DNA from 4 places in the Erwinia sp. AC075 genome. Region 2 is predicted to be linked to each of the others. Evidence: predicted binding sites of a transcription regulator. Region 2 holds the regulator's gene; each other region holds the start of a gene.
The links. Region 2 encodes PurR, which represses purine synthesis genes. Its sites were predicted from a motif close to CANGCAAACGTTTGCNTG; they were not measured.

Region 1 (7,545 bases), 1.3 Mb from region 2:
TCGATGTCGTCATACACGATTTCCATCGCACGACCGCCCAGCACGTAAGAAGGACGCACAACCAGCGGATAGCCAATCACCGCCGCTTTCTCTACCGCCTGCTCAATCGCAGTCACGGTGGAGTTTGCCGGCTGCTTCAGGCCCAGGCGTTCAACCGCCTGCTGGAAACGCTCGCGGTCTTCTGCACGGTCGATAGCATCCGGGCTGGTACCGATAATCGGCACGCCAGCGGCTTCCAGCTCACGCGCCAGTTTCAGTGGCGTCTGACCACCGTACTGCACGATCACGCCTTTCGGCTTCTCGATACGCACGATTTCCAGCACGTCTTCCAGCGTTACCGGCTCGAAGTACAGACGGTCGGAGGTGTCGTAGTCGGTGGAGACGGTTTCAGGGTTACAGTTGACCATAATGGTCTCGTAACCATCTTCACGCAGCGCCAGTGATGCATGGACGCAGCAGTAGTCGAACTCAATGCCCTGGCCGATACGGTTTGGACCGCCGCCCAGCACCATGATTTTCTCACGGTCGCTGTTAGGGTTGGATTCGCACTCTTCTTCATAGGTGGAGTACATGTAAGCGGTATCGGTAGAGAATTCCGCCGCACAGGTATCGACACGCTTATATACCGGGTGCAGATTGTACTGCTCACGCAGCTTACGCACTTCAGCTTCAGACACACCCGCCAGCGCAGACAGACGCGCATCGGCAAAGCCTTTACGCTTCAGGGTACGCAGGAAGTCCGCCGTCAGGCCATTAACGCCTTCGCGGGCAACCTGGCCTTCCAGCTGAACCAGCTCTTCAATCTGAACCAGGAACCAGCGGTCAACGTTGGTCAGGCTGAAGATCTCTTCCACGTTCATGCCCGCACGGAACGCATCCGCGATGTACCAGATACGGTCAGAACCGGCGTCTTTCAGCTCGTGACGGATAACCGTCATTGCTTCCGCATCGTTCAGGTCAACTTTCGGGTCAAAGCCATGTGCGCCAACTTCGAGGCCGCGCAGCGCTTTCTGCATGGATTCCTGCAGGGTGCGGCCAATCGCCATCACTTCACCCACCGACTTCATCTGCGTGGTCAGGCGGTCATTCGCGCCGGCAAATTTCTCGAAGTTGAAGCGAGGGATTTTGGTCACTACGTAGTCGATAGACGGTTCGAACGATGCCGGGGTCAGGCCACCGGTGATGTCGTTCATCAGCTCATCAAGCGTGTAACCTACCGCCAGTTTGGCCGCGATTTTAGCAATCGGGAAACCGGTGGCTTTCGACGCCAGCGCAGAAGAGCGCGACACGCGTGGGTTCATTTCGATGATGATCAGACGGCCATTCGCCGGGTTAACGGAGAACTGCACGTTGGAGCCACCGGTTTCCACGCCGATTTCACGCAGTACCGCCATCGAGGCGTTACGCATGATTTGATATTCTTTGTCGGTCAGGGTCTGGGCTGGCGCCACGGTGATGGAGTCACCGGTGTGGATGCCCATTGCATCGAAGTTTTCAATCGAGCAGACGATGATGCAGTTGTCGTTTTTATCACGCACCACTTCCATCTCGTACTCTTTCCAGCCAATCAGCGACTCATCAATCAGCAGCTCGTTGGTGGGGGAAAGATCCAGACCGCGTTCGCAAATCTCTTCAAACTCTTCACGGTTATAGGCAATACCGCCACCTGAGCCGCCCATGGTAAAGGAAGGACGGATGATGCACGGGAAGCCAACGTCTGCGGCAACCGCATAGGCTTCTTCCATGTTGTGTGCGAAGCCTGAACGCGCGGTATCCAGACCGATGCTCTTCATCGCTTTATCAAAGCGCTGACGGTCTTCTGCCTTATCGATGGCATCGGCGGTAGCACCAATCATCGCCACGCCGAACTCTTCCAGCACGCCCTGGCGTTCCAGTTCCAGCGCACAGTTCAGTGCGGTCTGGCCGCCCATGGTTGGCAGAACCGCATCCGGACGCTCTTTTTCGATAATCTTGCGCACAACTTCCCAGTGGATCGGCTCGATATAGGTCGCATCGGCCATTTCCGGGTCAGTCATGATGGTTGCCGGGTTGGAGTTAACCAGAATCACGCGGTAACCCTCTTCGCGCAGGGCTTTACAGGCCTGTGCACCAGAGTAGTCAAATTCGCAGGCCTGGCCGATTACGATCGGGCCAGCGCCAAGGATCAGGATACTTTTTATGTCGGTACGTTTTGGCATTTTCTCGCTCCTGATTATTTAGCGGTTGAACGGTAGGCTTCGATCAGTTCGATAAAGTGATCGAACAGCGGCGCGGCATCGTGCGGGCCCGGGCTGGCTTCCGGGTGACCCTGGAAGCTGAACGCTGCTTTATCAGTGCGGTGAATGCCCTGTACCGTCTGGTCAAATAGCGAGGTGTGCGTCACTCGCAGGTTTGCCGGTAAGTTGGTTTCGTCTACGGCGAAGCCGTGGTTCTGTGCGGTGATCATCACGGTGTTGTTATCCAGGTCTTTCACCGGATGGTTGCCGCCGTGGTGGCCCAGCTTCATCTTGACGGTTTTTGCCCCGCTGGCCAGCGCCAGTAACTGGTGGCCAAGGCAGATGCCGAAGACCGGCACGTCAGTTTCCAGGAAGGCTTTGATTGCCGCAATCGCGTAATCACACGGTTCCGGGTCCCCAGGTCCGTTAGAAAGGAAGATGCCATCCGGGTTCATCTTCAGCACCTCTTCTGCTGGCGTTTGCGCCGGCACAATCGTCAGGCGACAGCCACGGTCAACCAGCATGCGCAGGATGTTGCGCTTCACGCCGTAGTCATAGGCCACGACATGGAAAGGCAGGTCGGCCTCTTGCTTCGCGTCCGGCAATCCGTCCAGCGTCCAGCTGCCTTGCAGCCAGCTGTAGCTCTCACTGGTGGTCACTTCTTTCGCCAGATCCATTCCTTTCAGGCCCGGGAAGGCTTTCGCCTGCTGCAGAGCCAGCTGCGCATCAGGTGCGTCGCTGGCGATGATGCAGCCGTTCTGCGCCCCTTTTTCGCGCAGCAGACGGGTCAGCTTACGCGTATCGATATCGGCAATAGCGACAATGTTGTGACGCGTCAGATACTCAGACAGCCCTTCTTCATTACGGAAGTTGCTGGCAATCAGCGGCAGGTCACGAATGACGAGGCCCTGAGCATGTACCTGAGAGGATTCTTCGTCAGCGGAATTGGTGCCGACATTGCCGATATGGGGATAAGTAAGAGTAACGATCTGGCGGGAATAGGAAGGATCAGTGAGGATTTCTTGATAACCGGTCATTGAAGTGTTGAAAACAACTTCCCCCACTGCCGATCCTGTTGCCCCGATGGCCCGACCGTGGAATTGGGTTCCGTCTTCGAGAACCAATAGCGCTGACTTAATCAAAACATCCTCCTGAGAATAAACAGTCACATTATTTGCATATTAATTCATAACAGAGCCATAAATCAATGCAAAAACCGCCTGAATTCTCGATTTTTGGCAAATTGCGCGCATTCTAATGATCGCTCACTCTGTTGTCTACCCCGCAGCTCACTTTTTCTTAGTCTTTTACTCAACTGGAGAGGAAATCGGAGGATTCACCCTGAAAAGGACAGATATCCAGTCCATAAAACCGGTTGCCTGACGGGATGTGCATAGGAAAAGGGAAAATGGCGTTAAAAAGTGGACCAAATGGTCAAAATTAACTAATTTTGCGGAATAAATTGAGGATAAAAACCCATAATAGCCATTATGGCTTTAAAATTAACTCAAGACAGGATTATTAAAAAATAAAAAGGGCAATAAAATTATTGCCCTGTCCAATCAGAACCTTATGATTGAAATAACCACATCACGATGGTGCACAACACTTATAAATCATCTAAATTCAACACGCTTCGCATATCATAAAGACCTGCTTTACGCGTGCTTAACCAGTCTGCTGCACGAACTGCGCCTTTCGCGAAGGTCATGCGGCTTGAAGCCTTGTGGGTAATCTCTACGCGCTCACCGATATCTGCAAACATCGCGGTGTGTTCGCCAACGATATCGCCGGCACGAACGGTGGCAAAACCGATAGTTTGCGCCTTACGTTCACCGGTATGGCCTTCGCGGGCATACACGGCGTGCTCATTTAAATCCCAGTCCATTGCATCAGCAATCGCTTCGCCCATCGCCAGCGCGGTCCCGGATGGCGCATCCACTTTATGACGGTGGTGAGCCTCAACGATTTCGATATCGGCATAGTCGCCCATCACTTTGGCGGCTTTTTCCAGCAGTTTCAGCACCAGGTTCACACCCACGCTAAAGTTCGCTGCGAACACAATAGCAATCTCATGTGACGCTTGTTTGATCGCCGCTTTGGCCGAATCATCCAGCCCGGTGGTACCGATCACCATCGCTTTCTGGTGCTGACGGCAAAAATCCAGATACGCCAGCGTGCCTTCAGGACGGGTAAAGTCGATCAGCACGTCGAAGTCGTTCACCACGGCGTCCAGGTTGTCGCTAATCCTGACGCCCGTCGCGCCGGTTCCGGCCATCTCGCCGGCATCAGCGCCGACCAGTGAAGAGCCTTCCCGCACCAAAGCTGCGCCTAAGCACACGCCGTCCGCCTCCTGTGCTGCCTGAATTAACTGACGCCCCATGCGTCCTGCGGCGCCAACAATGGCAAGGCGGATTTGTGCATTGTTCATAATGAATCCCTGTATAAAGTCTGTGCATGCAAAGCGTTGACAGGTTAACCATGCGGTAACCTCTGCGCCACAATAAAAACAACATGATTAGAATTTTATGCCAGACGCGACGGATTATCAGTAAAACAAATTTTGTCTGGCTTTGATCGGCGGGTATAGCAGGCGGTTCAGCGAAGTAAAAACTTCCGCAGCAGGGCGCTGCGGAAGGCGTTTAGTCGACCTGGCGGACGTCGACGCGGAGTTCTTTCGGCACTTCGAAAACAATGTTCTCTTCACGGCCGATCAGCTCGATAGCGGTTTCGCCACCGAACTCGCGCAGACGCTGGATCACTTCCTGCACCAGAATGTCTGGTGCGGAGGCACCGGCAGTGACGCCAACGCAGCTCACGCCTTTGATCCACTCTTCCTGGATGTCATCGGCGGAGTCGATCAGTCGCGCAAGTTTCCCTGCACGCTGCGCCAGCTCGGCCAGACGGTTGGAGTTGGAGGAGTTGCGTGAACCCACCACCAGCACCACGTCGGCGTCTTTTGCCAGCGTGCGCACGGCTTCCTGACGGTTGGTAGTGGCATAGCAGATGTCATCTTTGCGCGGGCCGACAATCTTCGGAAAACGGGCACGCAGCGCATCAATCACTTCGTAGGTATCATCCACCGACAGCGTGGTCTGGGTCATAAAGCACAGGTTGTTTTCATCCTTAACCTGCAACTTATAGACATCCTCGGGCGCTTCAACCAGATACATGCCGCCTTTCGGGCTGCTGTACTGACCCATCGTCCCTTCCACTTCCGGGTGGCCGGCGTGACCAATCAGGATCGCTTCAGTGCCTCTGCGGCTGGCTCGCGCCACTTCCATATGCACTTTGGTCACCAGCGGACAGGTGGCATCAAACAGCATGGTCAGATCGCGTGCTTTAGCTTCCGCCCTGACCGCCTGAGAAACACCGTGCGCCGAGAAGATCAGGATTGAACCGTCCGGCACTTCCCCGATATCTTCAATAAAGATCGCACCGCGCTCGCGCAGGCTGTTGACGACATAGCGGTTATGCACCACTTCATGACGCACGTAGATTGGCGCGCCGTACATTTCCAGCGCGCGCTCCACAATGCTGATGGCGCGATCGACGCCGGCACAAAAGCCGCGGGGATTAGCCAACAGGATTTGCATTTGTCGCCTCCAGTACCGGATCGATCTCCAGCACTTCAACCTCAAAGTGGATAGTCTGCCCGGCCAGCGGATGGTTGAAATCAACGGTGATCGAATCACCGGAAATCTCGCGGATCACGCCGGGCATTTCGTTGCCATCCATGCCGCTGAACAGCATGATGGCGCCGATTTCAGGCTCGCCTGCCTGGGTAAAATCCCGGCGGGAGAAATACTGAATCAAATCCGGGCTGCTCTGGCCAAAAGCATCATCCGCCGTCAGCGAGAAGGATTTCTTCTCGCCCACGGTCAGACCCAGCAAATGCGACTCCAACCCTTCTGACAGGCTGCCGTCGCCCAGGCTGAACAGCGCGGGTTTGCCGTTATTGCGCGTGGATTCCGCCGTGGAGCCGTCTTCCAGCTTCAAGGTGAAATGCACCAGCACTGCGCTCTCGCGCTGTACAGAATCAGTCATGCCCTGCCCTTAATTTTTTGCCGGTTTGCCGGACGGGCTGAGAAAGCCCTCCAGCACGATCAGTGCGGCACCAATACAGATGGCACAGTCGGCGATATTGAACGTGGCAAAGTGCCAGTCGCCGACGTAGAAGTCGATAAAGTCGACGACAAAACCATGATACGCGCGGTCAAACAGGTTACCTAACGCGCCGCCAATAATCAGCGCGTAAGCAATATTGTTGAGCTTATTGCTGGCGGCAGTGCGGTACATCATCACCAGCAATGCCACCACAATCGCCACCGCGATGCCGGCAAAGAACCAGCGCTGCCAGCCGCCCTTATCGGCGAGGAAGCTGAACGCCGCCCCGTAGTTATGCGCATAGAAGAAGTTGAAAAATGGCATCACTGACATCGACTCATGCAACATCAGCGTGTTCATAATCCACTGCTTGCTGGCGAAGTCGATGGCAATCACCACCAGAACCAGCCAGACCCAGCGTAAACCGGTCGAGAAGATAGGTTTACTCATCAGGCAAACTTACGCTGTTCGCCAGCGCCCGCAATGTTGGTGGCACAGCGTCCGCACACGTCCGGATGCTCAGCACTCTGACCAATGTCAGTAGTGTAATGCCAGCAGCGTGGGCATTTCTCGCCTTCTGCTTTATGCAGGGCAATTTTCAGACCTTTCACCAGCTCGCTCTGCTGCGCTTCTTCGGTTGCCAGCGCATAGTCAGCCACCTGGGCACCCGAGGTCAGCAGCACAAAGCGCAGCTCGTCACCCAGGCTAACCAGCTTCTTAGCCAGATCGGCATCGGCGTACAGCGTTACCGTCGCTTCCAGCGATCCGCCAACGCGCTTATCAGCACGCGCCTGCTCGATCACTTTGTTCACTTCGCCGCGCACTTTCAGCAGCTCAGCCCAGTAGCTGTCGTTCATCGATTCGTTATCCGCCAGACCAAACAGGCCGTCGAACCACTCACCGGTGAAGACATACTTCTCGCGCTTGCCTGGCAGTTCGCCCCAGATTTCATCTGCGGTGAAGGACATGATCGGCGCCATCCAGCGGACCAGTGCTTCCGCGATGTAATACAGCGCCGTCTGGCAGCTACGACGCGCCAGGCCATCGGCTTTCGCGGTGTACTGACGGTCTTTGATGATATCCAGGTAGAAGGAGCCCATCTCAACCGAGCAGAACTGCATCAAACGCTGGACGACTTCATGGAAGTCATAGTTCTCATACGAAGCGAGGATATCGTCCTGCGCCGCTTTGGCACGACCCACTGCCCAGCGATCCAGCACCA
Region 2 (7,545 bases):
TCTGCATTGCGTAGCATTTCCTGGACGATTCGATACCAATGATCCTCGACCAGGCTCACTTCTTCTATACACGATGAACTCATAGCTTCTCCATCACCCTGTGTGATTGAAACCTGAGAAATAGAATAGACAATTTCTACAGGATTTGAGAACACGCACGGATAAACCGTACGCCTGATATCCGGCGTTACAGAGGATTGTTAAGAATAGTGCCTGCAGAGTTGCGCAACGAATGCCGCGCGGGATAACACCTTGACCACCTTGTCAGGACTCAAAAAATTGCGACGAACTTGTTATTTTGTGTTGCCTGAAATGAGTATATGCTCACGCCAGGCAATATTCAATTGTTTATTGTTAGGGTGCTAACCAATTGGAATCAAGCTGTTAGCGACCGCTGTGCGCGTCCGCCAGAGCGAGCTTTTCCGCCTTCGCCCGTTGTAAAATATAGCCGATTCCTGCCAGAACAACAGTCGAGATCATCACCAGCGAGGTGGTGAACAGCGAAGTGCTGATAAATGTGGAAACAATCAGACTGGCGATGCAGCACAAACCCAGTTGCAGCGTGTTCTGCAGGGCAGCGGCTTTACCACTCGATTGCGGGAAAGGTAAGAGGGCATTCGACACGACAATCGGATAAATCGCACCGTTTGCTAACGCCATACCGCAGAACGGCAGCAATAACGCCACCATAGACGGATCTTCAATCTGCGCGGCGATAAAAAAAGCCACAATGCTGAGTGAATAGATTGCCAGTAACCAGGGCAGCAGGGAGCGGCCTTCAGTGTGTTTCAGCAACGTGCGGCAGCCGAAGCCGCCAATCAAAAAGGCCAGCGTCTGAGGCACGTAGCTCAGCCCAATGTCACCGGGAGACATGCCAAGATTGCCAAGAATGAAGGGCGAACCGGTCAGCCAGGCAAAGAAGCTGGCTGAACAGGCGGCATAAATCAGCACGTTACCGCTGTAAACCGGCGATTTTAACAGGCTGAAAAAGCCCATTTTCTTCACGCCATCCACCACCGGCTTCTTCACCGTTGGCGCGAGGAACAAGGTGGAAATCAGCAGCACCACCGCGACCAGCAGAAGCGCGACAAAAATGGCGCGCCAGCTGAAATGGTTGAGTAACCAGGCGCCCAGTAACGGCGCGAGCGCAGGCGAGAGTGCCACTAACGGCATGATGGAGGCGAATACGCGATTTGCCTGGCTGGCGGAATAGCGGTCGACAACCAGTGCCTGCCAGCTGACGGCAGCGGCACAAATCCCCACCGCTTGCACAAAGCGCAACGCCAGCAGGGCAGCAGCAGAATCTACCCACCACATCGCGCCACAACTGACGGCGAACAGACTCAGACCCATCAACAGCACAGGCTTACGGCCAATACGATCCGACAACGGACCCCAAAACAGCTGGGCGATGGCAAAACCCGCCAGGAACAGGCTGAGGCTGGCGCTGATGATCCCGGCATCGGTTTGCAGGTCTTGTTGCATGGCACCAAAGGCAGGCAGGTACATATCGGTAGCGAGGAAACCTGCCACGCTTAACAGCGCCAGGTAAACAATAAATCCTTTCGAAGGCATTCTTTTGCTCTTTATTTGTGATGAACGAAACGCCGCAGAGTGTAATCGCGTGCCATACAGCTTGTGAAACGGTAATATTTGCAGGTTGCGTTCAAAAATATTGCAGGCAGATTATGTGGTCAGAACATTCCCTTGAAGTGGTTGATGCAGTTGCCCGCAGCGGCAGTTTTACCGCTGCCGCCGCAGAGCTCCATCGCGTACCCTCAGCCATCAGTTATACCGTGCGGCAGCTGGAGGAATGGCTTGCCGTGCCGTTGTTTGAGCGTCGCCACCGTGATGTGGTGCTGACCGATGCGGGACGGGTATTTATCCAGGAGGGCCGCAGTGTCATCAAAAAAATGCTAGCCACCCGACGGCAGTGCCAACAGGTCGCTAACGGCTGGCGAGGGCAAATTAATATCGCCGTCGATCGCATCGTTAAATCTCAGCGCACCCGACAGCTGGTAGTCGACTTTTATCGGCACTTTCCGGATATGGAACTGCATCTGTCAGCAGAAGTATTTAACGGCGTCTGGGATGCGTTGGCCGATGGGCGGGTGGATGTTGCCATCGGCGCGACACAGGCTATCCCGGTAGGTGGCCGCTTCGCCTTCCGCAATATGGGCGCGCTCAACTGGCGCTGTGTGGTCGCCGCGGATCATCCGCTGGCACGTCAGCACGCAGAAACCAGTGAAGAGGCCATTGGCGAATGGCCTTCACTGGTGCTGGAAGATACCTCAAGAGCCTTGCCGAAACGCACCACATGGACGCTGGATAATCAGCGGCGGTTGGTGGTGCCAGACTGGGAAAGCGCGTTTGACTGCCTGCTGGCGGGCTTGTGCGTGGGGATGGTGCCGGGCCATCTGGCGCAACCGCTGCTGCAAAAGGGCGCTTTGCATGAACTGACGCTGGAAGGCGGATTTCCGGACAGTCCGTGCTGCGTGAGCTGGTCTGAGCAGCAGGCTTCACCGGCGCTGAGCTGGTTGCTGGATTATCTGGGTGACAGTGACACGCTGAACAGTGAATGGCTGAAGGAAGAGCCCTGAGTCAACATAGTGTGCCGAGGGAGAATTCGCCCTCAGCACTGAGCGGGACTAGCGGCGATAGTCCAGGAAGGGACCATCGGCAACCGAACGGCGTTCGATCAACGTAGGATGTACTTCAATCGTCTGCGGTTCTTCACGCTTGCTGGTGATACGATCTAACAGCATATCGAAGGCGGTTTCGCCCAGCTGTTCTTTTGGCTGGTGAACCGTGGTCAGGGCCGGTGTGAAGTAACGGGCGTTGCGTACGTTATCGTACCCGATCACCGATATATCCTGCGGAACGCGCAGGCCCATCTCATCAGCCGCACAAATTGCGCCCATCGCCATCACATCGCCACCGCAGAACACCGCCGTTGGACGCTGCTTCTGCGAGAGGATTTGCTGCATCGCCTGGTGACCTGATTCAGGTTCGAAATTGCCCTGAACCAGCCACTCGTCACGCAAGGTAATCCCCGCTTCAGACAATGCTTTCATAAATCCGGCAAGACGGCCACCGCCGGTGTTACGCTCCATCTGACCGGGTATGACACCAATATCTCGATGCCCACGGTCGATCAGATAACGGCCAGCCAGATAACCGCCTTCAAAGGCGTTGTCTTCTACCGTATCGGTAAAGTCACCGCGCGATTTGCCCCAGTCCATCACCACCATAGGAATATTGCGGTTATCTTCTAGCATGGTGATCAGCTCGTCCGGGTATTCGGAACACATCACCAGCAGGCCATCCACGCGTTTCTGCGCCATCATCGACAGATAGGCCTGCTGCTTGGCAAGATCATTGTGGGCGTTACCGAGGATCAGCGTGTAGCCTTTGGCAAAACAGCGGTTTTCAATGGCTTCAATAATTTCGGCGAAATAGGGCGCCTCGCTCGAAGTAGCCAGCAGCCCGATGGTTTTGGTGTGATTCACCTTCAGACTACGGGCAACCGCGCTGGGTGAATAGTGGAGCGCCTTAATGGCGGCCCACACGGCTTCCCGCGTTTCTTCTGCAACGAAACGGGTCTTGTTGATGACGTGGGAGACGGTGGTGGTGGACACCCCGGCTTGCTTTGCCACATCTTTAATTGTTGCCATGAAATAACTACTCCTGCGCCTATCTTAACTGTTTGATAAGCCTGTTGTTAATCGTTTGCCTGGTGAGATCGAAAACCTGACGTCTGAAGTCGTTTTTTAGTTGCTGTCCGGAGTCGTCAGGAAGGAAAAAGCGCTGATTAAAGACCGCTAAACACCTTAAGGTGCGGGCCGTTGCGCAACAAAAAAAGAATTCTAACAAGGCTTGGCAGAGAAAACGAGATTTTTACCGTCAAGTATGGGAAAATTGATGGCATCATAAACTGTAGGGCTATTTAGGATTAAAAATGGATACCGATCTGAAGTTCTCTTTACTGACCACGGTTTGCGCACTGTTGATGATTATGGCGTTTAGCTTCACCGCGATTATGCATTAAGTGCAAACAGGGCCGGTCTGACGATCGGCTCTGAGTATTTCCGCTATCGAATGGTTTTTGGCGTCATCATCCGGCGGGCACCAATATAGTGGCGCTGCCAGTAATCATCTGCCAGAGCGCTGACCTGAATATCCTTGCCAGTACGTGGCGACTGAATAAACTTCCCACCACCCAGATACACGCCAACATGATCTGCCGTCTCGCGCCCGTTAATGCGGAAGAAGACTAAATCGCCTTTCTCCAGCTCATCACGCTTTATCGAAGCCGCATCATGCAGGTGATACATCTCATTCGCCGTGCGCGGGATTTTAAACTTCACTAAATCCTTGTAGGCATACCACACCAGGCCGCTGCAATCGAAGCCGGTTTTAGGCGACGTTCCGCCCCATTGGTAAGGTTTACCCAGCTGGCCCATCAGTTTGGTCATCGCGGTTTCACGGGCTTTTTGATAGCGGGCGCGGTGAGCTTTACTTAACTTTAATGGCGCAGAAACAGAGTCTGACGTCAGCTCTTCAGCAGTATCGACAACCTTGCCACGATGGCGGCCATAGCGTTTTTTTCCGGCGTTTAAGGTGGTTTTCTTTTTGTATTTGCTGGAGTGCAACGGGGCAGTCTGAACAGAGGCGGTTTGCAGCGAAGGTTTCTTTTTAAGCTTCAACTTTTGTACTGAGGTTAAGCGAGATTTTTTGCTGGTGGATTCTTTAACTTTTTTGGTGCTGTTGGCTTTAACCGGTCGGCGTTTACGTCGCTCATCCTCTCGGGCAGGCGTGCCGCTATCTGCCTTATGATGATTTGCATTAATAGGGGCATGTGGCGATGCGTGCGCCATATTGAAAAACAGCTGGGCAAAGGCCAGCATGAAGAGCGTGATAAGTAAACGCATCGTTACCATTAACAGTTTGTGCTACGACCAGAGGCCACAGCTTGCCAGAAACAGGGAGTTCTGCCTTTCAGCAGCGTCATTTTGCAATTCTAATCTAACTCATTAACAAAAGGTAAGGTCTTTTTTGTTTCAATGATACAGAGCAAGTAAAAACTGTAAAAATTAGCCAAATCAGCTGTTTATCTGCGCAAAACCTGTGCTTTTCTCATGCATTAATCCAGCGAAAGCAATAGGAAAATGTTATTTTAACGCTATCGCCTGCACGCTGGCGGCTCTGAGGGCGTGCCCAACTGTTAAAAAATGTCGTTTTCATCGGGCCCGCACAGTCGCTACAATAAATAGACACGAAGTATCCGATTAAGGAAGCCATTTATGAGTACTATTGAAAAAATTGAGCGCCAGATAGCAGAAAACCCGATTCTGCTGTACATGAAAGGCTCACCAAAACTGCCAAGCTGTGGCTTCTCTGCCCAGGCCGTTCAGGCACTTTCAGCCTGTGGCGAGCGTTTTGCCTACGTTGATATTCTGCTGAACCCAGAAATTCGTGCTGAGCTGCCTAAATACGCCAACTGGCCAACCTTCCCACAACTGTGGATTGACGGTGAACTGGTCGGCGGTTGCGACATCATTATTCAGATGTACCAGCAGGGTGAACTGCAGCAGCTGATTAAAGATACCGCGCAAAAATACCCTTCTGACGCCGCTGAATAAGCCCGTCAGAAGCAGAAAAGGCAGGCGTGATGAGCGCCTGCCTTTTTTTATGCTTATTTTTGCTGCTGCAGAAAAGCGTTAAGCAGATCGGTGAAATCTCCGCCTTGTTGCTGATCCTCAGCCATCTGACGGCAGAAGGTGGCAAGGGCGTGAAAAAGCGGCTCGTCGGGCAATTCGCGGCCATTTAACGTCGCAATCTCTTCCATTTCTGGCGCCCAGCGCCAGGCCTTGCTGTACATATCCGGAATAGCCTTGCGCAAACGCGCCAGCAGTGCCGGCTGGCTCGCCTCCATTTCCTCAAGCAGTGCTCCGGCAGCGCCCACCCGACTGGCGTTAATCAGCATCAGCGCAGACAGCAAGGTGATGCCTTTATTGATCCCGGCGTAGGACATTTTTAACGCCGACGCCGCGCCAGTCTGCGCCTGCATGATTTTGACCCGCAATCCGAACCTCTCCAGTTCCGCCAGAGAGTCAGCCCGATCGCCCGCAAACCAAAATTGCGGACTTTCATCTTCAGGGGACGCCGGCGGCAGACCGATAATCGCGCCATCGACAAACCCCGCGCGGGTAGGCGCAATCGTTGCGGCAACCCGTTTCAGGGTATCTTCACCGATGGCATTGCAGTCGACATAAAGGGGTTTGGTCTGGGCAGCACTCAGCAGAGGAGCCAGAAACTCCGCCAGCGTCACCGCTGAGGCGGGAGGGACGATAGAGAGGATGACATCGGCGCGCATCAATTCTTCCGCACTGACCGGCGTCATCCCAGCCTGTTTAGCGCGTTCAGCTGTTGCCTGGGAACGACCTTCGATTAAGGTCAGCACTTCAAGATGATGGTGGGTGAGCAGCCCGGCAATGGCAGATCCCATGGCACCGGGCGCAACGACAGCAATTGTTTTCATTCAGCATCTCCACATTAGGTCAGCAGAGTATGGCTGAAAGTTAGCAGGCTAGCTTTCTTCTGCGATCGGCAGCGGCCAGCCACCGAGGCGTTTCCAGCGGTTTACCAGTTCACAGAACAGGTCGGCAGTCTGCACGGTATCGTACAGCGCGGAGTGTGCCTGGCTGCTGTCAAAGGCCATTCCCGCAGCGGCGCAGGCCTTGGCCAACACGGTTTGTCCCAGCACCAGTCCGCTCAGTGCCGCCGTATCGAAGGTCACGAAGGGGTGGAACGGGTTGCGCTTTAACCCTGCACGGTCAGCAGCGGCATTGGTGAAATTAAGGTCGAAGGTGGCATTGTGGGCCACCATAATGGCGCGATTGCAGCCGTGATCCTTAATCCCTTTGCGCACCAGTTTAAAAATGGCATGCAGGGCATCATATTCACTCACTGCACCGCGCAGCGGATTCGACGGATCGATACCGTTAAAAGCCAATGCTTCGGGTTGCAGAATGGAACCTTCAAACGGCTCAACGTGGAAATGGAGCGTTTCGTCCTTCTCCAGCCAGCCATTCTCATCCATTTTCAGGGTGACGGCGGCTATTTCCAGTAATGCGTTGGTCTTCGCATCAAAACCGGCGGTTTCCACATCAATTACTACCGGATAAAAACCGCGAAAACGGCTGCTGAGGGCGTTCAGTTCGTTCGATTCAGACATCAGGATCTCATTGGCGAAAAAATGCAGCGCGCATTATGGCAAATTTCACCACGAGATGCAGCAGGGGAAGGGGGAAGAAGGGTGCCATTATGGCACCCCGGAACATTAATCACCCAGGCCGTGGCCAGCGTGCTTGTTCTCAATCAGTTCAATCTTGTAGCCGTCCGGATCTTCAACAAAGGCGATGATGGTGGTGCCACCTTTAACCGGGCCAGCTTCACGGGTGACGTTACCGCCATCATTGCGAATACGATCGCAGGTCGCTGCAACATCATCAACGCCCAGCGCGACGTGGCCGTAAGCGTCGC
Region 3 (7,545 bases), 1.6 Mb from region 2:
ATCGCGGCAATCTGGCTGCATGAATATGCCGGAAACGGCCTGATGACCCGGCTGGTGAGAATTGCGGTGGTAAACCTGGCGGGTGTGCCTTCGATCGTTTACGGCGTGTTTGGCCTCGGCTTCTTTGTCTGGCTGGTGGGCGGCAGCCTCGACAAACTGTTCTTTGCCGATGCCTTGCCCGACCCCACCTTTGGCACGCCTGGCCTGCTGTGGGCCTCGCTGACGCTGGCATTGCTGACGCTGCCGGTGGTGATTGTCGCCACTGAAGAAGGCCTGTCGCGTATTCCTAAATCCCTGCGTCAGGGCTCGCTAGCCTTAGGGGCCACCCAGGCGGAAACGCTGTGGCATGTGACCCTGCCGCTGGCCGTTCCCGCGATGCTGACCGGCCTGATCCTCGCCGTGGCGCGCGCAGCAGGAGAGACCGCGCCGCTGATGCTGGTGGGCGTGGTGAAAATGGTGCCAGAACTGCCGATCGATGCGGTGTTTCCTTATTTGCATCTGGACCGTAAATTTATGCACCTCGGATTCCAGATTTACGATCTGGCTTTCCAGAGCCCGAATGCTCAGGCGGATCGTCCGCTGGTCTTTGCCACCGCGTTGTTGCTGGTAACGATAATTCTGGCGCTGAACCTGCTGGCGATGGTGTTACGGCATCGCCTGCGGGAACGCTATCGCGCCCTGATGAACTGATGGTGAGAGAAAAATGGTGAAGTCCGATTTGCTGGAAAGCACGCTTGAGCTGGAGAACCTGTCGCTGTGGTATGGCGAAAAGCAGGCGCTGAATGAAATCAACCTGCGGATCCCAAAAAATCGCATCACCGCGCTGATTGGCCCTTCCGGTTGCGGGAAATCGACGCTGTTACGCAGCCTGAACCGGATGAACGAACTGATTGATGGCTGCCGCACCGAAGGCGATATCCGGCTGAATCAGCAGTCGATCCTCGGCAGCAGTCAGGACTTATCCTCGCTACGTCGGCGCGTTGGCATGGTGTTCCAGCGGCCCAACCCGTTTCCGAAAACCATCTATGAAAACATCGTTTATGGCCTGCGCCTGCAGGGCGTTCGCGATCGGCGGGTGCTGGATGAAGCGGTTGAGCGGGCGTTGCGGGCGGCGGCGCTGTGGGGCGAAGTGAAGGATAACCTGTGGCAGAATGCGCTGACGCTGTCCAGCGGTCAGCAGCAACGGCTGGTGATCGCCCGTGCGATTGCGATTGAACCGGAAATTTTGCTGCTGGATGAACCGACCTCGGCGCTGGATCCGATTTCGACGCTGGTGATTGAAGAGCTGATGAGCAGCCTGAAGCAGCACTTCACGCTGATTCTGGTAACGCACAATATGCAGCAGGCCGCGAGGGTGTCAGATTACACCGCGTTTATGCATCAGGGGAGCGTGGTGGAGTTTGGCGAGACTGACGAACTGTTTACCACGCCGCGCCAGCGTCGCACGGAAGATTACATTACCGGCCGCTACGGCTAATAAAAAAGGGGGAGATCGACGATCTCCCCCTTAATATGCGCTACGACAAGCTAGTCGCCAGCATGCCCTTCTTCAGGCAGCTTTTCACCGTCCAGCCACGCCGCATCATCACGCATCGCCAGTCTGCCATCGACAAACCAACTGACCACCAGCGGATAAATAGCGTGCTCCTGATGCTGAACGCGGGCGTTCACATCCTCTTCGCTGTCTTCTGCAAACACCGGCACCTTCGCCTGAAGGATCACCGGGCCGCCGTCCAACTGCTCGGTAACGAAATGCACCGAGGTGCCGTGCTCTTCATCGCCATTTTCAATCGCCTGGCGGTGAGTGTGCAGACCCGGGTATTTCGGCAGCAGGGAAGGGTGGATGTTCAGCATGCGTCCGGCATAGTGCTGGACGAAGGCCGGGCTGAGGATCCGCATGTAACCGGCCAGCACCACTAAATCGGGCGCATAAGCATCGATTTCCAGCATCAGCTGGCGATCGAACGCTTCACGGTCAGCAAACTGGGAAGCGGCGAGCGCATGGGCCGGAACACCGGCCTCACGCGCGCGGGTCAGACCGTACGCGTCCGACTTGTTGCTGAACACGGCAGCGACGCTGCCGTGGATCTGGCCTTGCTGGCAGGCATCCAGGATTGCCTGAAGATTGCTTCCCTGGCCGGAAACCAGCACGACTAGCCGTTTCATGCGTTAATGACCACACGCTCTTCAGAATCGGACGCTTTGATCACGCCGATTTTCCAGGCTTTTTCGCCCGCGTCAGTCATCAGCTGTACCGCTTTATCAGCTTCGTCTGCGCTGAGGGCGATTAACATGCCCACGCCGCAGTTAAAGGTGCGGTACATCTCAAAGCGGCTGACGTTGCCCGCTTCCTGCATCCAGCCGAAGACGGCCGGCCACTGCCAGCTTGACTCTTCAATCACCGCCTGGGTGTTGTCTGGCAGCACGCGGGGGATATTTTCCCAGAAGCCGCCACCGGTCAGGTGAGCAATCGCGTGAACATCAACCTGTTCGATCAGGCTGAGGATGTTCTTCACATAGATGCGGGTAGGTTCCAGCAAATGATCGGCCAGCGACTTGCCTTCCAGCTGCGTCGTTTCCGGATTGGTGTTGCTGACTTCCAGAATTTTACGTACCAGCGAGTAGCCATTGGAGTGCGGGCCGCTGGAGCCGAGGGCAATCAGTACGTCGCCGTCCTGAACTTTGCTGCCATCGATGATTTCTGATTTTTCAACCACGCCAACGCAGAAGCCTGCCACGTCGTAATCTTCGCCGTGGTACATGCCCGGCATCTCTGCGGTTTCGCCGCCGACCAGCGCACAGCCAGACTGCGAGCAGCCTTCAGCAATGCCGGTGATCACGCTGGCTGCGGTGTCGACTTCCAGTTTGCCCGTGGCATAGTAATCCAGGAAGAACAGCGGCTCGGCGCCCTGAACCACCAAATCATTCACGCACATCGCGACCAGATCGATACCGATAGTATCGTGGCGTTTAAGGTCCATCGCCAGACGCAGCTTGGTGCCGACGCCGTCAGTGCCGGAAACCAGAATCGGCTCGCGGTATTTTTGCGGCAGCGCACAAAGGGCACCGAAACCGCCTAGTCCACCCATCACTTCCGGGCGACGAGTCTTTTTCACTACGCCTTTAATACGATCGACTAAAGCATTACCCGCGTCGATATCTACGCCGGCGTCTTTATAGCTGAGAGAGGTCTTATCGGTCACTGCGAAATCCCCACGCGGTTTGCGGTTGGTGGTATGGAAAATAAAGCGCGGCAATTCTAACAGCGCAGGCAAACGTTTGCGAGTGCCATCTTCAGACGCGTTGCGGATAACTGGATTTTAGCTAATTATTGACGGGTAGGGACGGTTTAATCAAAAGTTGCACTAAGTCATATGGCGTGGAGCGTAAATGGCGCTATAATCTCGCGATTTTTTTTTGCAGCTTAACACTCCGGGAGTACAACAATGAAGATCGTGGAAGTCAAACACCCGCTGGTCAAACATAAACTGGGTCTGATGCGTGAGCATGACGTAAGCACCAAACGTTTTCGTGAACTCGCCTCAGAAGTGGGAAGTCTGCTGACTTACGAAGCCACCTCTGATTTAGCCACCGAAACGGTGACCATTGAAGGCTGGAATGGTCCGGTAGAAATCGAGCAAATCAAAGGTAAGAAGATCACCGTTGTGCCGATCCTGCGTGCGGGACTGGGCATGATGGAAGGCGTACTCGAGCACGTGCCAAGCGCGCGCATCAGCGTTGTCGGTGTTTACCGCGATGAAGAGACGCTGGAGCCGGTCCCGTATTTCCAGAAGCTGGTTTCCAATATCGAAGAGCGCATGGCGCTGGTGGTGGATCCAATGCTGGCTACCGGTGGGTCAATGATTGCCACCATCGACCTGCTGAAAAAAGCCGGTTGTACCAGCATTAAAGTGCTGGTGCTGGTCGCCGCACCGGAAGGCATTGCCGCGCTGGAAAAAGCGCACCCGGATGTTGAGCTGTACACCGCGTCTATCGATCAGGGTCTGAATGAGAAAGGGTATATCATTCCGGGCCTCGGTGACGCAGGCGATAAGATCTTCGGCACCAAATAAGCCGTCATCAACGAGACAAGCCGACCGCAGAGTCGGCTTTTTAATGGGTAAAACAAGGGGTAATACTATGACACGTCGTGCAATTGGCGTCAGCGAGCGGCCACCGCTGCTGCAAACCATCCCACTCAGCTTCCAGCACCTGTTTGCGATGTTTGGCGCCACCGTGCTGGTGCCAATCCTGTTCCATATCAATCCGGCCACGGTATTGCTGTTTAACGGCGTCGGCACCTTGCTCTATCTCTTTATCTGTAAGGGCAAAATCCCGGCTTACCTCGGTTCAAGCTTTGCCTTTATTTCTCCGGTGTTACTGCTGTTGCCGCTCGGGTATGAAGTGGCGCTCGGCGGCTTTATTCTCTGCGGCGTGCTGTTCTGCCTGGTGGCGTTGATTGTCAAAAAAGCTGGCACCGGCTGGCTGGACGTGATGTTCCCACCGGCGGCAATGGGCGCGATTGTGGCGGTTATCGGGCTGGAACTGGCGGGCGTGGCGGCGAAAATGGCCGGACTGCTGCCCGCTGACGGCGCTTCCGTTGACAGCAAAACCATTATCATCTCGATGGTGACGCTGGGCGTAACGGTGTTTGGCTCGGTGCTGTTCCGCGGCTTTCTGGCGATTATCCCGATCCTGATTGGGGTGATTGCCGGTTATGCGCTCTCTTCGGCGATGGGCATTGTCGACTGGTCTTCGGTAGAAGCTGCGCACTGGTTCGCGCTGCCCACCTTCTATACGCCGCGTTTCGAATGGTATGCGATGTTAACTATCCTGCCGGCCGCGCTGGTGGTGATTGCCGAGCATGTCGGTCATCTGGTGGTCACCGCCAACATCGTGAAAAAGGACCTGTTGAAAGATCCGGGTCTGCATCGCTCGATGTTTGCCAACGGCATTTCTACGGTCATCTCCGGCTTCTTTGGATCCACGCCCAACACCACCTACGGTGAAAATATTGGCGTAATGGCCATCACCCGCGTCTACAGCACCTGGGTGATTGGCGGCGCGGCCATTCTGGCGATCCTGCTGTCCTGCGTCGGTAAACTGGCCGCGGTGATCCAGGCGGTACCGGTGCCGGTGATGGGCGGCGTATCACTGCTGTTATACGGCGTGATTGGCGCTTCCGGTATTCGCGTGCTGATTGAGTCGAAGGTTGACTATAACAAGGCGCAGAACCTGATCCTGACCTCGGTAATCCTGATTATCGGCGTGAGCGGCGCAACGGTGCATATCGGTGCGGCGGAGCTGAAAGGCATGGCGCTGGCCACCATCATCGGCATTCTGCTGAGCCTGATCTTCAAGGCGATCGGCCTGATCCGCCCTGAAGAAGTGGTGCTCGATCCGCAGGATCGCGATCGCCTGTAAGCGACGGCAATCCGGCCTGCGTTTATTAACAGAAGAAAGTTGTGATAAACTCCAGCCGGATTTTGCCCGATCAACACTGAGGTGCTTCTGAACACACCGGCACAGCTGTCTTTGCCCTTGTATTTGCCCGATGACGAAACCTTCGCCAGCTTCTGGCCGGGGGAAAACCCGTCGCTGATTGCCGCGCTGCAAAGTGCGCTGCAACAGGAGCACGGCAGCTATTTTTATTTCTGGTCGCGTGAAGGGGGAGGTCGCAGCCATTTGCTGCATGCCGCCTGCGCCGAGCTCTCCGCCCGTGGCGAGGCCGTCGGCTATGTGCCGCTGGATAAGCGCACCTGGTTTGTGCCGGAAGTGCTGGATGGCATGGAGCAGCTGCCGCTGATTTGCATCGACAATATTGAATGCATTGCCGGGGATGAACCCTGGGAAATGGCGATTTTCGATCTCTATAACCGCATTCTGGAAACCGGCCGCACCCGCTTACTGATCACCGCCGATCGTCCTCCCCGCCAGTTAAACCTCAAGTTAGCCGATTTAGCTTCCCGCCTCGACTGGGGGCAGATTTATCGCCTGCAGCCGTTATCCGATGAGGATAAGTTACAGGCGCTGCAGCTGCGGGCCAGACTGCGAGGTTTTGAACTACCGGAAGACGTGGGCCGTTTTCTGCTGAAAAGGCTGGATCGTGAGATGCGCACGCTGTTTGAAACGCTGGATAAGCTGGACCGCGCTTCAATCAGTGCCCAGCGTAAGCTGACCATTCCTTTTGTGAAAGAAGCGCTCGGTCTGTAGTTCGGCAACGGGCCACTGCATCAGCCCGCTCTGGATCACGATCGCATATAAGGCTTGAACCGCTGCTGTAACTGACGCAGCTGATCGATTCTCGCATCATATCTTGCCTGCTTCAGGCTACCCAACGGCACCGAGGCACTGGCACTGCTCAAACTTCTGATCGCCTGATCGAGCTGGCCGTTCAGCGCCAAACTCTCCGCTCTGGCCGCTTGCTCTTCGTCGGTTAATCCCTGATCGGCACTGGCCTGCGCCAGTAAATCCCAGCCGTTCGGATCGTCTTTGTGCGCCCAGGTATAGCGATTGAGAATCTTGCTGGCTTCGGCGGGTTGCTTCGCTTCGACATAGGCATTCGCCAGGTTGAGCTGAACCACCGCGCTGGCACTGACGCCTTTCGCGGCCAGCAGCATCGAGATTGCCTGCTGCGGCTGATTAAGCCCGATATCAATATCGCTCATAATATCCAGATACCAGACGTTGTCCGGCTGCTTTGCCAGTAACGGCGCAATGATCTTTTTGGCATTGGCGAAGCTTTTGGCCTGTAAAAACTGCACGGCTTTTCCGTACTGTCCCGCCGCCTGCTCCCGCGTGTTGCCTTTATTCAGCGTATCCAGCAGGTCATCGGTCAGCTGGTTTTGTCCGGTGGAGTACATGCCCAGCGCGCGAACTTTCGCCATGTAATAGTCCTGCGAAGACTGCACCACCACCGGCTTCATCTGGTTGGCGCGGTTGCGGGCATCCGACAGGCGGCTATCCGGTAAAGGGTGCGTTAACAGGATCTCCGGCGGCTTGGAGGAGAAGCGGGACTGATCGGCCAGTTTTTGCAGGAAGTTCGGCATTGCTTCCGGATCAAAGCCCGAACGCTGCAACACCTGAATGCCGATGCGATCGGCTTCCTGCTCGTTTTGCTGGGTAAAGCTGATCACCCCTTGCTGCGCGCCCGCCAGCGTACCGCTTAACGCCGCCATCCCCGCCTGCGGGCTGGCCATGGCCAGCAGGATTGAGCCCAGCGCACCCACCCAGGTCAGCGGGGCATTGCGCTGCTGCTCTTCCATCGCGCGCGCCAGGTGTCGTTGGGTGACGTGCGAGATTTCGTGCGCCATCACCGAGGCCAGCTGGCTTTCATTGTCGGTATAGCGGAAGAGGGCAGAATGCAGCACCACATTGCCGCCAAAGAAGGCGAAGGCGTTAATTTCATCATTGCGGATAAGGAAGAAGTGGAACGGCGTTTTTACCGACCAGGCGTGAGCGACCAGCCGTTGGCCTAACTGATTGATGTAGTCGTTTAACAGCGGATCGTTGATCAACGGCGCGCTGCCACGCAGCTGGCGCACA
Region 4 (7,545 bases), 2.1 Mb from region 2:
AGCACGCTATCAAGCGGAGACTCAAGCTGCATCAGTAACGCGCCAGCCTCAGCGATCGTTTTTTGGTGCTTGATGACAATGGCTGGCGTCAACGCCGCGTTGGCACCCGAATGGATGGCGATACTGTTTTCGCCTTCGGCATTGACGAAAATCAGCGCCACGCCGGTGGAGTCACCCGCAATCACTTCGACAGGAGAAACATCAATGTTGTCTTTATTCAGCTGCTCGCGAATACGCTGACCAATATCGTCTTCACCCACACAGGCGATAAACGCGATGTCAGCGCCGCTGCGTCCGGCCGCGACCGCCTGATTGGCCCCTTTGCCGCCGAAAGCGATTTGATAATGCTTGCCGATCACCGTTTCACCGGGACGAGGAAAGGTGTTCAGGTTAAGGATGTGATCTGCGTTGATACTGCCAAGGACAGCCAGCTTACCGGGTGTTTTCATCAGGGTGTCGTCCAGAAAAAGGCGCCACCTGCAGGAGGTGGCGCGTGTCGTGCTGAATTATTTAGTGACCAGTTTCAGATCAACCGGGTTGATTGCCTGAACCTTCTGGCCCTTCAGCACTTTATCAGCGGTATCCACGCCGATAACGCCGATCTGCTCTGGCTGCTGCGCCACGGTCGCGGCCAGCTTGCCACCTTCAACCGCCTTCACGCCATCGGCGGTGCCGTCAAAGCCAACCACCAGAACATCAGATTTGCCTGCGGTTTGCAATGCACGCATCGCGCCCAGCGCCATTTCATCATTCTGCGCGAAGACGGCCTGCACATCAGGATGCGCGGTCAGCAGGTTTTGCATCACGTTCAGGCCTTTAGTGCGGTCGAAATCAGCGGGCTGGCTGGCAAGGATCTGGAAGTGGTGCGCATCGGCCGCGGTTTTGAAGCCTTCCCCACGTTCACGGGCAGCCGAGGTACCGGCAATACCGGCCAGCTCGATGATTTTGGCGTTATCGCCCAGTTTTTTGGCAAGGTAGTCACCGGCCATTTTACCGCCGAAACGGTTATCCGAAGCGACGTGGCTCACCACTTTGCCCTGGGAAGCCACGCGGTCGAGGGTGATCACCGGGATATTCGCCTGGTTCGCCATCTTCACGGCATTGCCCACCGCGTCTGAATCGGTAGGGTTGATCAGCAGCAGTTTGGTGCCGCGAACGGTCAGGTCCTGCACGTTAGCCAGCTCTTTCGCCGGGTTGTTCTGTGAATCCAGCACCACCAGGTTGTAGCCCAGCTTATCCGCTTCTTTCTGTGCGCCATCTTTTAAGGAGACGAAGAACGGATTATTCAGTGTGGAAACCACCAGCGCGATGGTGTCTTTTGCCAGCGCGTTTGCGCTGACGGTTACGCCGAGCAGAACAGCAAGTGCAGTCAGTTTCATTTTCATCATAAATTCCTGTAGGGGAGAGTTATTTACTGCTTTTGTTATCTACCAGCACCGCCAGCAGTATCACCACAGCTTTGACGATCATTTGGTAGTAAGAAGAAACACCGAGCAGGTTGAGGCCGTTATTCAGGAAGCCGAGGATCAGCGCACCGATCAAGGTTCCCATAATGCGTCCTTTACCGCCTGCCAGGCTGGTACCGCCGAGCACCACGGCCGCGATAGCATCCAGCTCATAGCCGGTTCCCGCCGTTGGCTGAGCCGAAGAGAGACGCGCCACTTCAATCGTGCCTGCCAGCGCGGCCAGCATGCCGCACAGGGCATAAACGATGATTTTAACGCGGCTGACGCTGATGCCGGATAAACGGGTCGCCGCTTCGTTGCCGCCCAACGCATAGATATAACGGCCCAGACGCGTGTGATGCAGCATGTACCAGGCCGCGAAGAAGACGATGGCCATAATCCACACCGGCGTTGGGATGCCCAGCGGGCGGCCGATGCCGAACCAGCCAAACAGATCGGCATTGTCATTAAAGCCGGTGTTCACCGGGCTGCCGTTGGTATAAACCATGGTCACGCCGCGCAACAGCAACATCATCACCAGCGTGGCGATAAAGGCCTGAACCTTGCCCTTGGCGACAATCGTGCCGGTCAGCGCGCCAATCGCCGCGCCCAATGCCAGCGATCCCGCCACGGCGACCAGTGCATTCACTTCCAGGCCCACCAGCGAAGCGCCCACCGCGCCGGTCAATGCCAGCAATGAACCCACGGAAAGATCGATGCCCGAGGTCAGGATCACCAGCGTCATGCCCACCGCCATAATGGCGTTGACCGACGTCTGCTGCAGGATGTTGAACAGGTTATTGACGGTGAAGAAGTTCGGGCTGAGGCTCGACACAATGGCAATCAGCACGATCAGGGCGATCAGCGATTTTTGCTCCAGCAGCCAGCTTTTGCTGAAGATGCGGTTGGCACGAAGGGTTTGGGTACTCATAGTTTTGCTAGCTCCACGCTATGTTGCTTGCCTACCGCCGCCGCCATTAAGACTTCCTGCGTGGCTTGTTCAATGGGGAAGTCACCGCTCAGGCGGCCTTCGTGCATCACCAGCACGCGATCGCTCATACCCAGCACTTCAGGCATCTCAGAGGAGACGAGGATGATGCTCAGCCCTTCTTCTTTGAACTGATTGATTAACTGATAAATTTCTTTCTTCGCCCCGACATCGACGCCGCGCGTCGGCTCATCGAGGATCAACACTTTTGGGCGGGTCATCAGACCGCGAGCGATGGCGACTTTCTGTTGATTACCGCCAGACAGCAGCCCAATTGGCTGGTCCATTGACGGGGTTTTCACATTGAAAAGCTGAATAAAATCGCCAACGGCCATCTGCTCTTCAGCGTGCTTCAGGCGTCCGCCTTTGTGGCTGAAGTAATCCAGCGCGGTCAAAGACATGTTCTCTTTCACCGACATGCCCAGCACCAGTCCATCGCATTTACGGTCTTCAGAGATATAGACGATGCCGTTTTTCAGCCCTTCTTCAGGCGAACGCGTGGTGACGTTTTTGCCGTCGAGCTGCACGCTGCCACTGCTGCGCGGCATCGCGCCGTATAACACCTTCATTAATTCGGTACGGCCCGCGCCCATCAGCCCGGCAACACCCAGAATTTCACCTTTGCGCAGGGTGAAGCTGATATCGTCAACGCCCGGCCCGGTAAGATGTTCCACCTTGAGGCGAACCTCACCAGGCGCTTTATCCAGCCGCGGGTATTGCTCTTCCAGCTTGCGGCCAACCATCATTTCAATCAGCGAATCTTCTTCCAGGCTTTCCACGGCCCGCTCGGCAATAAACTGTCCGTCGCGGAAAATGGTCACGTCATCGCAGATTTCGAAGATTTCCTTCATGCGGTGCGAGATATAGACAATGCCGCATCCCTGCGCCTTCAGCTCGCGGATCACGCGGAACAGCGACGCGGTTTCGGTATCGGTCAGTGCATCGGTGGGTTCGTCCATCACGATCACTTTCGACTCATAACTCAGCACTTTAGCAATCTCGACCATCTGCTGGTCGCCGATCGACAGATCGCCCACCAGCCTGTGGCTGCTAAAACGCAGATTGAGTTTTTTCAGCAGCACGTCGGCTTCGGCGTGCATTTTCTTCCACTGGATGCGGCCAAACGCATTAACAAACTCACGGCCGAGGAAGATGTTTTCCGCAATGCTCAGCTGTGGGATCAGGTTCAGCTCCTGATGAATGATGCCAATGCCGGCTTCCTGCGACGCTTTTGGCCCGTTGAAGGAGACGTCATTGCCCAGCCAGGTGATGCGACCCGCATCACGCGGATAGATCCCGGTCATCACCTTCATCATGGTGGATTTACCGGCACCATTTTCGCCGACCAGCGCCATCACTCTGCCCGGATAGACCGAGAGTGCCGCGCCGGAAAGCGCCTTCACGCCGGGAAAGGATTTATCAATACCTTGCAGTTGCAGTAAAGGTTGCATCATGCCCTCAGAAGGTCACGCCAGCGGTCAGGATGATATTCGCGTAGGGGGAACATTCCCCACTGCGGATCACGGCCTGACTACGCTGGGTTTGCTGTTTTAACTGGTGATGAGTGACGTACTGGATCGAGATGGTGTTTCCCTGATGTTGTTGCAGCAAGTCGAGCAGGGCTAACAGGTCGCTGTGAAGCTTGGGATTATGAGATTTGATCTCTTCCGCGATGATGGCACTTTCTACCTGCATCTCTTCGGTCACGGTGTGAACCACCTGCAGAAAGCTGGGAATACCGTGGGTCAGCGCCAGATCGATACGCTGAGGACCGGCCGGAATTGGCAAGCCCGCATCGCCGATGGTCAGGCTGTCGGTATGCCCGAGGCGGGAAACCACGGACGAAATATCAGAATTCAGTAAGGTGCCTTTTTTCATCTTTCACTCCAGAGCGAAACGTTTCGCTGATCCGGAGTTTAAGAGAGGCAGGGGCGAAAACAACCGCCAAATCGCGAAATTGTGATCGCCATCGAAACGTTTCGCTGTTGCCTGCCTCGGGTTTGGCTTAAGGCTGGGATCGTGGCTGGAGGTTAGAGGATCTGGCTTAAATGGAGCTGGCCCATCAGCAAATGATTGTCGGCATAATCGACCGGCACCGCGACCACTGCAGGTCCCTGCACATCCATGGCTTTACGCAGCGTTGGCTCTAACGCTTCTGCGCTGTCTACCGCAAATCCGGCAGCGCCGAAGGCTTCGGCATAGGCTTTGAAATCGACCGGGCCGAATTTAACCCCCGACACCCGCTGATATTTCTTCTGTTCCTGCATCGCCACCATGTTGTATTCCTCATCCACCCAGATGATGTGCAGAATATTGGCTTTGAGCCTGACGGCAGTTTCCAGCTCCATACTGGACTGCAGGAATCCGCCATCGCCGGAGACCGACACCACTTTACGACTCGGGTCGACCAGCCAGGCGCCAATGGCCCACGGCAGCGCCACGCCCATCGTCTGTTGCCCGTTGGAGATCATAATCTGACGCGCCCGGAAGCTGTAAAGGTAGCGGGCAATCCAGATATGGAAGCTTCCCATATCCACCGTCAGGGTGACGTCACTGTTAATGATGTCCTGCATCGCCCGCACGATGCGCAGCGGATGCAAGGCAAACTGATTCAGATTCTGGCCCTGCAATGTCAACAGCTCCCGCTGTTGCTGGCGATCGTGCAGAATCGATGCGGCCTGTGAGCTGAGCTGCAAAGGCGAGGCAATGCGCGCGGCGAGTTTGTCGAGCGTTGCGGCGATATCGCCCACCAGCTCAGCATCCGGCAAATAGCAGTTATCCGCTTCCGCAGGCAACACATCGATATGCACCAGCGTGGCCGTCCCGCTGTTCCACATGGCCGGCTCATATTCCACCGGGCTGTAGCCGATGGTGATAATCAGGTCAGCCTGACGTAACAGACGATCGCCCGCCTGATTGTTAAACAAGCCTACCCGGCCAGCAAAGCGTGAAAAGTGTCCCTGACGGACGGCCCCAGCCGCCTGATAGGTGCTGGTGACGGGAATATGGCTGCGCTCCAGCAGGCGGTGTAGCGCATCGCTGTTTTCCGGCTGGCTGGCCATCAGTCCCAGCAGCAGAACCGGGTTTTTGGCCTGCGCAATCTGTGCGGCAACCGCCTCAATCGCCACATCCGGCGCGGCGCCCAGCAACACCTGACCTTTGCTGCTCAGCAGATTGCCCCGGGCCGGTTGATCGACAATATCCTGCGGCAGGCTGACAAAGGCGCCGCCGCCTCTGCCGTGTTCAGCCTGGCGGAAGGCGTTGGAGATCACTTCAGACAGGGCATTGGCATCGGTGACTTCAACGGCATATTTGGTGACCGGACGAAACATGGCAACGGTGTCCATGCTCTGATGCACCTGTTTTGCACTGTCCGCGCGCTTCACCGCGCCGCCCAGCGCCACCACCGGATCGCCTTCACTGGTGGCGGTGGCCATACCGGTGATCAGGTTCGAGCAACCGGGGCCGGAGGTGACCAGCGCCACGCCCGCGTTGCCGGTCAGCCGCCCGACTGCCGCCGCCATAAAGGCAGCATTGGCTTCATGGCGCACCGGGATGGTCTGGATAGTGGAGTCCACCAGCGAATCAAAGACCTTATCGATTTTGGCGCCCGGAATACCAAAGACCTGCTTCACGCCCTGAGCTTCCAGCTGCGCCACGACCAGATCGGCGCCATGCTGCCATAGCTGAGTATCGGTTGGGTTTTTCATCATGACTCCTTAGGGGAATTAGCTCTCAACGGAACGAATGGCCGAATCCAGATCGTCGGGATTCAGGTTGGCTTGCAGAAAGTCGTTATCTTTTGGCAGGTCGATCACCAGTTTGCTGATCGCACCGAAGGTCAGCACCCCTTCCTCCAGCCGGTAATCCAGCAGATGGCCGCCACCCTGACGGTCATCGGTAATAAAGTGCTCGTGGTAACCCGCCACGTTGATGCCCTGCATATATTGCGGCGTGCGGAAACCAATCAGCACGCCGTTGCGCTCGCTAAAGTGAAAGGTGGGTTGCTGGCCGAGCACTTCGGGCATGCTGCGATAAGGACGATGCTGGCACGGCACGGTGCGGGTCTGCGCCTCCGAGAAACGGCCGTCGATGCGCAGTGCGCAGAACTGGTTATCGGAGGTGACCTGACTGTCGATATAGTCGTGAATCTGCTGACGACCCACCGGCCGATCGAAATGATGGCGATGCTGCGGACGGAAGAAGGTCATCACCGCAAAGGGGGTTTTCTGCTGAGGAGAGGCTTCGCGCGCGCTGCCGTCAGCGCGTAACTGATAGACCTCGCGATCGAAGGCAATCAGTTCGCCGTCCAGCTGGTTGAAAGTGCCGAGGCCGAAGTCCCCTTTTTTCAGCAGGTCGGCGACGGTGATGTTGCCCTCGTAAACCCCACTCAGCAACGCGCTCATCAGAGAGGTCTGATAGATTACGCTTTCTGGCTTATGCTGCTGCAATGCGCTGACGGTAGAGGCCAACTCTTGTTCGCATAAACAGTCAGTTGCAGAATTTTTCATGGCATCCTCTTGGCTAAAAGGTTAAGAATCATTAACAGGATGTTGACTCGATTCAGTGCCGGATACCAATATAGGGAAGCCTTCACTTTGAGACGTTTTTGATATGGAACTCCGTCACCTGCGCTATTTTGTGGCCGTTGCCCAGACCCACAACTTCACCCGCGCGGCCGAACTGCTTGGGATTTCCCAACCGCCTCTGAGCCAGCAAATCCTTCGCCTTGAGCGCGAAATTGGCCTGCCGTTGTTGAAACGACTGACCCGCAGCGTTGAGCTGACCGAAGCCGGAGAGGCCTTTTATCAGGATGCCTGCCAGATCCTCGAACTCAGTGGTCATGCGCTGGAGAAAGCCAAAGGCATTGCGCGCGGCACCCGGGGACGACTTTCCCTCGGTTTCGCCAGCTCGGTGGCGTTTCATGGTTCGGTATTCAGCCTGCTCAGGGAGTTTCAGCATCGCTACCCGGATATGGAGATGATCACCGGCGAGCAGAATATGGCGACGCTGCTGCATAACCTGCAGGAAGGATTGCTGGATGCGGCCTTTGTGCGCCTGCCGTGTGAAAGCAGCAAAGCCTTTAATTTGAAGGTCATCGCCAGTGAAAAA

Region 1: the regulator PurR is predicted to act here: its motif matches at 3,581-3,598, upstream of carA (glutamine-hydrolyzing carbamoyl-phosphate synthase small subunit).
Region 3: the regulator PurR is predicted to act here: its motif matches at 3,269-3,286, upstream of purM (phosphoribosylformylglycinamidine cyclo-ligase).
Region 4: the regulator PurR is predicted to act here: its motif matches at 4,323-4,340, upstream of rbsD (D-ribose pyranase).

What each region holds. Positions count from the first base shown of each region.
Region 1 is NZ_CEEDEU010000001.1:2,941,093-2,948,637, forward strand. Features, by position in the region: gene carB (carbamoyl-phosphate synthase large subunit) at 1-2,198, opposite strand, end outside; gene carA (glutamine-hydrolyzing carbamoyl-phosphate synthase small subunit) at 2,213-3,358, opposite strand; gene dapB (4-hydroxy-tetrahydrodipicolinate reductase) at 3,826-4,647, opposite strand; gene ispH (4-hydroxy-3-methylbut-2-enyl diphosphate reductase) at 4,859-5,812, opposite strand; gene fkpB (FKBP-type peptidyl-prolyl cis-trans isomerase) at 5,793-6,263, opposite strand; gene lspA (signal peptidase II) at 6,273-6,773, opposite strand; gene ileS (isoleucine--tRNA ligase) at 6,773-7,545, opposite strand, start outside.
Region 2 is NZ_CEEDEU010000001.1:1,617,110-1,624,654, reverse strand. Features, by position in the region: gene cfa (cyclopropane fatty acyl phospholipid synthase) at 1-83, opposite strand, end outside; gene punC (purine nucleoside transporter PunC) at 385-1,575, opposite strand; gene punR (DNA-binding transcriptional activator PunR) at 1,689-2,600, shown strand; gene purR (HTH-type transcriptional repressor PurR) at 2,649-3,674, opposite strand; gene cydH (cytochrome bd-I oxidase subunit CydH) at 3,959-4,048, shown strand; gene AC0IXH_RS07575 (C40 family peptidase) at 4,092-4,931, opposite strand; gene AC0IXH_RS07570 (Grx4 family monothiol glutaredoxin) at 5,304-5,642, shown strand; gene AC0IXH_RS07565 (NAD(P)-dependent oxidoreductase) at 5,696-6,541, opposite strand; gene rnt (ribonuclease T) at 6,590-7,237, opposite strand; gene gloA (lactoylglutathione lyase) at 7,343-7,545, opposite strand, start outside.
Region 3 is NZ_CEEDEU010000001.1:64,336-71,880, forward strand. Features, by position in the region: gene pstA (phosphate ABC transporter permease PstA) at 1-690, shown strand, start outside; gene pstB (phosphate ABC transporter ATP-binding protein PstB) at 704-1,477, shown strand; gene purN (phosphoribosylglycinamide formyltransferase) at 1,528-2,166, opposite strand; gene purM (phosphoribosylformylglycinamidine cyclo-ligase) at 2,163-3,203, opposite strand; gene upp (uracil phosphoribosyltransferase) at 3,447-4,073, shown strand; gene uraA (uracil permease) at 4,141-5,424, shown strand; gene hda (DnaA inactivator Hda) at 5,512-6,213, shown strand; gene bepA (beta-barrel assembly-enhancing protease) at 6,249-7,545, opposite strand, start outside.
Region 4 is NZ_CEEDEU010000001.1:3,733,833-3,741,377, forward strand. Features, by position in the region: gene rbsK (ribokinase) at 1-449, opposite strand, end outside; gene rbsB (ribose ABC transporter substrate-binding protein RbsB) at 507-1,385, opposite strand; gene rbsC (ribose ABC transporter permease) at 1,408-2,376, opposite strand; gene rbsA (ribose ABC transporter ATP-binding protein RbsA) at 2,373-3,884, opposite strand; gene rbsD (D-ribose pyranase) at 3,892-4,311, opposite strand; gene alsS (acetolactate synthase AlsS) at 4,464-6,143, opposite strand; gene budA (acetolactate decarboxylase) at 6,162-6,944, opposite strand; gene AC0IXH_RS17590 (LysR family transcriptional regulator) at 7,048-7,545, shown strand, end outside.